Regions from separate parts of the Kitasatospora sp. P5_F3 genome, predicted to be linked through region 1. Evidence: predicted binding sites of a transcription regulator. Region 1 holds the regulator's gene; the other holds the start of a gene.
What was found. The regulator HrcA, encoded in region 1, represses chaperone genes, less so after heat shock. The targets are predictions, from matches to a motif close to TTNGCACTCNGNNNNNCNGAGTGCNAA.
Positions count from the first base shown of each region.

Region 2: the regulator HrcA is predicted to act here: its motif matches at 1,551-1,577, upstream of groL (chaperonin GroEL).

Region 1 covers NZ_JBFUMY010000012.1:184,437-187,848, reverse strand. Annotated here, with positions in the region: gene pspAB (PspA-associated protein PspAB) at 1-193, opposite strand, end outside; gene htpX (zinc metalloprotease HtpX) at 209-1,132, opposite strand; gene hrcA (heat-inducible transcriptional repressor HrcA) at 1,353-2,384, shown strand; gene dnaJ (molecular chaperone DnaJ) at 2,454-3,412, shown strand, end outside.
Region 2 covers NZ_JBFUMY010000018.1:75,166-78,577, forward strand. Annotated here, with positions in the region: gene groL (chaperonin GroEL) at 1-1,393, opposite strand, end outside; gene ACXJMZ_RS14390 (cold-shock protein) at 1,708-1,914, opposite strand; gene ACXJMZ_RS14395 (ubiquitin-like small modifier protein 1) at 2,496-2,774, opposite strand; gene thrC (threonine synthase) at 2,807-3,412, opposite strand, start outside.

The DNA of each region.
Region 1 (3,412 bases):
GGGCCCGGATCTGGCCGGCCACCTCGGTGAAGGCGGCGCCCTCGACGGCGGCGAAGCAGACCGAGCCGAAGCCGGTCGGGCGGAAGCCGGCGGCGGCCTCCAGGGTGAGGGCGGCGGAGGGCACGCCGAAGAGCTGGTCGAGGTCGGGCCTGACCGGCTTGCTGCGGCCGAAGAGGGCGTTCAGGAATCCCATGGGGTCGGTGGCTCCTCAGCGGCCGAGCTCGGCGGAGATCCGGCCGAGCTGCTCCAGCCGCTGCTCCAGCGACGGGTGAGTGGACATCAGCTGGCTCGCTGCCTCCCTGGCGCTCAGCGCCGGGGCGAAGTAGAAGGCGTTGTACGGCTGCGCCCGGCGCAGGTCCTCGCTCGGGATGGCGGCGATCTGGCCGGTCACCTTGGTCAGTGCGGAGGCCAGTGCGCTGGGCCGTCCGGTGAGCTGGGCGGCGGCCCGGTCGGCGGCCAGCTCGCGGTAGCGGGAGAGCAGCCGGGTGAGCAGGAAGCTGGCCGCGTAGACCACCATGCTGATCAGCGGGACCAGGATCATCGCGAGCGCCGCGTTGCTGTCGTTGCTGCTGCTGCGGCCGCGCCCGTTCATCATGCCGCTGTACAGCGCGATCCGGGTGATCACCCCGGCCAGTACGCCGAGGAAGCCGGCGATGGTCATCACCGCCACGTCCCGGTGCGCGACGTGCGAGAGCTCGTGCGCGAGCACGCCCTCCAGCTCCTCCGGCTCCAGCCGCCGGAGCAGTCCGGTGGTGACGCAGACCACGGCGCGTTGGGGGTTGCGGCCGGTGGCGAAGGCGTTCGGCATGTCGGTATCGGTGACCGCCACCCGGGGCTTGGGCATGTCGGCCAGTGCGCACAACCGGTCGATTGTGCCGTGCAGTTGCGGGTACTCCTCGGGGGTGACCTCGTGGGCGCCCATCGCCCGCTGGGTGATCTTGTCGCTGAACCAGAACTGGACCACGAACAGCCCGCCGGAGATCAGGACGACCAGCGGCCAGGCCCCGCGGAACAGCACTATCAGCACGCCGGTGAAGCCGACGTAGAGCAGTCCGATGACGAACATCGTGGTGACCATCCGACCGGTCAGCCCCCGGTCGGGTGCGAAGCGGGTGTGCTGACCTGATGACATGACTGCTCCTTATGTCCTGATCTGTCGCTTTCGATGCTGCCACTTGCCGGGAGCATTCGGCGGGCGGCACAGGCGAGAAGGCGGCAAGGATCACCAGGCGGCGCCGTTCCTGCCGCCGGGGTCGGGCCTTACACTGGCAGGTACTGTCCTGGCACTCTGCCCAGCTGAGTGCCAGGGGACGGATCAGGTCAGGACGAAGCGAAGACGGAGGTGCGTGGCCATGTACAGCGAGCGGCCGTTGGATGACCGCAAGCTCGCGGTGCTGCGCGCGATCGTCCAGGACTACGTCGGCACCGAGGAGCCGGTCGGCTCCAAGGCCCTGGTCGAGCGGCACAACCTCGGCGTCTCCCCGGCCACCGTGCGCAATGACATGGCGGCTCTGGAGGAGGACGGCTACATCCACCAGCCGCACACCAGTGCGGGCCGGATCCCCACCGACAAGGGGTACCGGCTGTTCGTCGACCGGCTGGCCGAGGTCAAGCCGATGACCGCCCCCGAGCGCCGGGCGATCCGGCACTTCCTGGACGGCGCGGTGGACCTGGACGACACGGTGGCCCGTACGGTCCGGCTGCTCGCGCAGCTGACCCGGCAGGTCGCGGTGGTCCAGTACCCCTCGCTGTCCCGTTCGACGGTGCGTCACGTCGAGCTGGTGGCGCTGGCCCCGGCCAAGGTGATGCTGGTCCTGATCACCAACACCGGCCGGGTCGAGCAGCGGATGGTCGACTGCCCCGGGACGGTCGGCGAGACGGTGCTGGCCGACCTGCGGGCCAAGCTCAACACCCAGGCGGTCGGTCGGCCGCTGCCCGAGGTGCCCGGTCTGCTGGAGGACCTGCCGGCGGCTTTCGAGCCCGCCGACCGGCCCACCGTCAGCACCGTGCTGGCCACCCTCTTCGAGACCCTGGCCGAGCAGAACGAGGAGCGGATCATGCTGGCCGGTACGGCCAACCTGACCCGCTTCGGCCACGACTTCCCGCTCACCATCCAGCCGGTGCTGGAGGCCCTGGAGGAGCAGGTCGTCCTGCTCCGTCTCCTGGGTGAGACGGCGGACGCGGGGATGACGGTCCGGATCGGGCACGAGAACGCCTATGAGGGGCTCAATTCCACCTCTGTCGTCTCGGTCGGCTACGGTTCGGGCGATCAGAGTGTCGCGAAGCTGGGCGTGATCGGACCGACCCGGATGGACTACCCGGGCACAATGGGGGCGGTGCGAGCGGTGGCACGGTACGTGGGTCAGATCCTGGCCGAGTCTTAACCGAGTCCTATACAGAGCACTGTCAGACCAGTCGCAGCACTTCTAGAGGCGGAACAAGCGGAGCATTTGGTGGCCACGGACTACTACGCGGTACTCGGCGTCCGACGGGATGCGGGGCAGGACGAGATCAAGAAGGCGTTCCGACGCCTTGCCCGCGAACTGCACCCGGACGTCAACCCGGACCCGAAGACGCAGGAGCGGTTCAAGGAGATCAACGCCGCCTACGAGGTGTTGTCCGACCCGGCCAAGCGCCAGGTCTACGACCTCGGCGGCGACCCCCTGTCGCCCAACGGCGGCGGCGCGGGCGGCTTCGGCGCGGGCGCGGCGGGGTTCGGCTTCTCCGACATCATGGACGCGTTCTTCGGCGCGGCCTCCGGTCAGCGCGGCCCGCGCTCGCGCACCAGGCGCGGCCAGGACGCGATGATCCGGCTGGAGATCACCCTGGAGGAGGCCGCGTTCGGCACCACCAAGGAACTCCAGGTGGACACCGCCGTCACCTGTACCACCTGCTCCGGCGAGGGCGCGGCCCCCGGCACCTCGGCGCAGACCTGTGACATGTGCCGCGGCAAGGGCGAGGTCTCCCAGGTCACCCGGTCCTTCCTGGGCCAGGTCATGACCTCGCGGCCCTGCCCGCAGTGCCAGGGTTTCGGCACCGTGGTCCCGACCCCGTGCCCCGAGTGCGCGGGCGACGGCCGGGTCCGGGCCCGTCGCACCCTGACGGTGAAGATCCCGGCCGGTGTCGACAACGGCACCCGGATCCAGCTCGCGGGCGAGGGCGAGGTCGGCCCCGGCGGCGGCCCGGCCGGCGACCTGTACGTGGAGATCGCCGAGACCAACCACCCGACCTTCCAGCGGCGCGGGGACGACCTGCACTGCACGGTCACCATCCCGATGACCGCGGCCTCGCTCGGCACCCAGGTGCCGCTGCAGACCCTGGACGGCCTGGAGGAGGTCGACATCCGGCCCGGCACCCAGTCAGGCCAGTCGATCCCGCTGCACGGGCGCGGCATCACGCATCTGCGCGGTGG
Region 2 (3,412 bases), on a different contig from region 1:
TCTCCACGACGACGCCACCCTCGAGGCCGGCGTTGACCGCGATCTGCTTGATCGGGGCCTCCAGCGCGACGCGCACGATGTTGGCACCGGTGGCCTCGTCGCCCTCGAGCTCCAGCTTGTCGAACGCGACCGCGGCCTGCAGCAGCGCAACGCCACCACCGGCGACGATGCCCTCCTCGACGGCCGCCTTCGCGTTGCGAACGGCGTCCTCGATGCGGTGCTTGCGCTCCTTGAGCTCGACCTCGGTCGCGGCGCCGGCCTTGATGACCGCGACACCACCGGCGAGCTTGGCCAGGCGCTCCTGGAGCTTCTCGCGGTCGTAGTCCGAGTCGCTGTTCTCGATCTCGGCGCGGATCTGGTTGACCCGGCCGGCGACCTGGTCGCTGTCGCCGCCACCGTCGACGATGGTGGTCTCGTCCTTGGTGATGACCACCTTGCGGGCGGTGCCCAGCAGGTCGACGCCGGCGTTCTCGAGCTTGAGGCCGACCTCCTCGGAGATCACGGTGCCACCGGTGAGGATGGCGATGTCGCCGAGCATGGCCTTGCGGCGGTCACCGAAGCCCGGGGCCTTGACGGCGACGGACTTGAAGGTGCCACGGATCTTGTTGACGACCAGGGTCGACAGGGCCTCGCCCTCGACGTCCTCGGCGATGATGACGAGCGGCTTGCCGCTCTGCATGACCTTCTCCAGCAGCGGGAGCAGGTCCTTGACCGAGCCGATCTTGGAGTTGGCGATCAGGATGTACGGGTCCTCGAAGGACGCCTCCATCCGCTCCAGGTCGGTGGCGAAGTAGGCCGAGATGTAGCCCTTGTCGAAGCGCATGCCCTCGGTGAGCTCGAGCTCGAGACCGAAGGTGTTGCTCTCCTCGACGGTGATGACACCTTCCTTGCCGACCTTGTCCATGGCCTCGGCGATGAGCTCGCCGATCTGGGTGTCGGCGGCCGAGATGGAGGCGGTCGAAGCGATCTGCTCCTTGGTCTCGACATCCTTGGCCTGGGCCAGCAGCTGGTCCGAGACGGCCTTGACGGCCTTCTCGATGCCGCGCTTCAGGGCCATCGGGTTGGCGCCGGCCGCGACGTTGCGCAGACCCTCGCGCACGAGCGCCTGGGCCAGCACGGTGGCGGTGGTGGTGCCGTCGCCAGCGACGTCGTCCGTCTTCTTGGCGACCTCCTTGACGAGCTCGGCACCGATCTTCTCGTACGGGTCCTCGAGCTCGATCTCCTTGGCGATGGAGACGCCGTCGTTCGTGATCGTGGGGGCGCCCCACTTCTTCTCCAGGACGACGTTGCGGCCCTTGGGGCCGAGCGTCACCTTGACGGCGTCGGCAAGCTGGTTCATGCCACGCTCAAGGCCGCGGCGAGCTTCCTCGTCAAACGCGATGATCTTGGCCATCGGAAGTGGTCCTCCAGGACACGGTCGACTGCACCGGACCGAGGGGCGCCCGCGACGGACGGCCCTGGTGTGCGGGGGTCTTGTCCCCTACCGCTCCCGGGGGCCTCACCGACCCGGTCCGTTGTCACTCTCATGCTGCGAGTGCTAACGCCAATGATTAGCACTCTCGGGTATCGAGTGCAAGCCCAATCGTGATAGAGACACGCGAACAGCGGGGACGCCGACGGGTCCGTACGACGATGTCGTACGGACCCGTGGACGAAGCAGGTGACGCCAGCTCGTGACCGAGCCGAGTCCTCCGAGGTTCGGAAAGGTCAGACCGCCGGCGCACGGACCATGTCCGCCTGCGGGCCCTTCTGTCCCTGGGAGATCTCGAACTCGACCCGCTGGCCCTCCTCGAGGGTGCGGTAGCCGTCCATCTGGATCGCGCTGTAGTGGACGAACACGTCCGCACCACCGTCGACCGCGATGAAGCCGTACCCCTTCTCCGCGTTGAACCACTTGACGGTGCCCTGAGCCATTCCGAACTCCCCTTGTGCTGTGCTGGCCCTTCGCGGGCCCGCAGGGATGCGGGCCCAGGTCTGAACAGGCACGCCCGAGGGAACCCCCCCTGGGCGCAGCCGTGCACGCCGCAAGCGCCCCACCGGTCCACCGCAAGGTGACCCGGCCGACGGGTGAATGCGTCGATCGCGGCTGAATGTATCCGGACAGACGCCCTCTGCAACAGGGCCAACCCTGCCGAATTCACCGGCAGTCGAAGGGGATACCGCGGGAGGAAAGCGGCAGAATACGGCAATTCACTCCGGGCATAGCGGACTCATCACCGCAAAATGCGGCCAGATTTCTGACACTTGCCTGACATCTTCTGTCTCACGCGGTCCGGCGGATGTCTCAACGGCCGGACGGGCCTTGCGTACGCGATCGGCTGGCGGTGCGTGGCGAGAGCGGCGGGAAGAGCGGGGATCCACCGACTTTCGTCGCACTCTACTCTCTCCCGCACACCCGGATTTCCACCCGACATACGGCCGCGCCGCCACCGGTACCGGAAATAGGGATTCCGGTTCCGACGACGGCGCGGCCGTATTCGGTGGGGTGCGGAGACTCAGCAGCCGCCGGCCACCGCGGGAATGATCGAGATGCCCGCGCCGTCCTTGATCTCGGTCTCCAGACCCTCGGCGAAGCGCACGTCGTCGTCGTTCACGTACACGTTGACGAAGCGGCGCAGCTTGCCCGCGTCGTCCAGCACCCGGGCGGCGATGCCGGGGTGGTTGGCGTCCAGGTCGGCGATGACGGCGCCCAGGGTGGCGCCCTCGGCGGCGACCTCGGCCTTGCCGCCGGTGTAGGTGCGCAGGATGGTCGGGATGCGGACGGTGGCGCTCATGCACGGGCTCCTAGCGGGGAGGTGAGGGGGGATCAGGCGGAGGCGAGACCGGCGGCCCGGAACGAGTCCAGGGTCGGCCGGATGGTGGCGGTCAGGCCCGCGTCGGCGACGGCGTCCAGGGTCTTCAGGCCGTCACCGGTGTTGATCGCGACGGTCTCCTTGGACGGGTCCAGCTGACCGGTCTCGACCAGCTTCTTCAGCACGCCGATGGTCACTCCGCCGGCGGTCTCGGCGAAGATGCCCTCGGTCCTGGCCAGCAGCTTGATCGCCTCGACCACCTGAGCGTCCGTCACGTCCTCGACCGCACCGCCGGTGCGGCGGGCGATGTCCAGCACGTACGGGCCGTCGGCCGGGTTGCCGATCGCCAGCGACTTGGCGATGGTGTTCGGCTTGACCGGACGGATCACGTCGTGGCCCGCCTTGAAGGCGGCGGAGACCGGGGAGCAGCCCTCGGCCTGGGCGCCGAAGATCCGGTACGGGCGGTCCTCGACCAGTCCGAGCTTGATCAGCTCCTGCAGACCCTTGTCGATCTTGGTGAGCTGGGAGCCCGAGGCGATCGGGATCACCAGCTGCTCCGGCAGCCGCCAGCCGAGCTGCTCGCAGATCTCGTACGCCAGGGTCTTCGAGCCCTCGCCGTA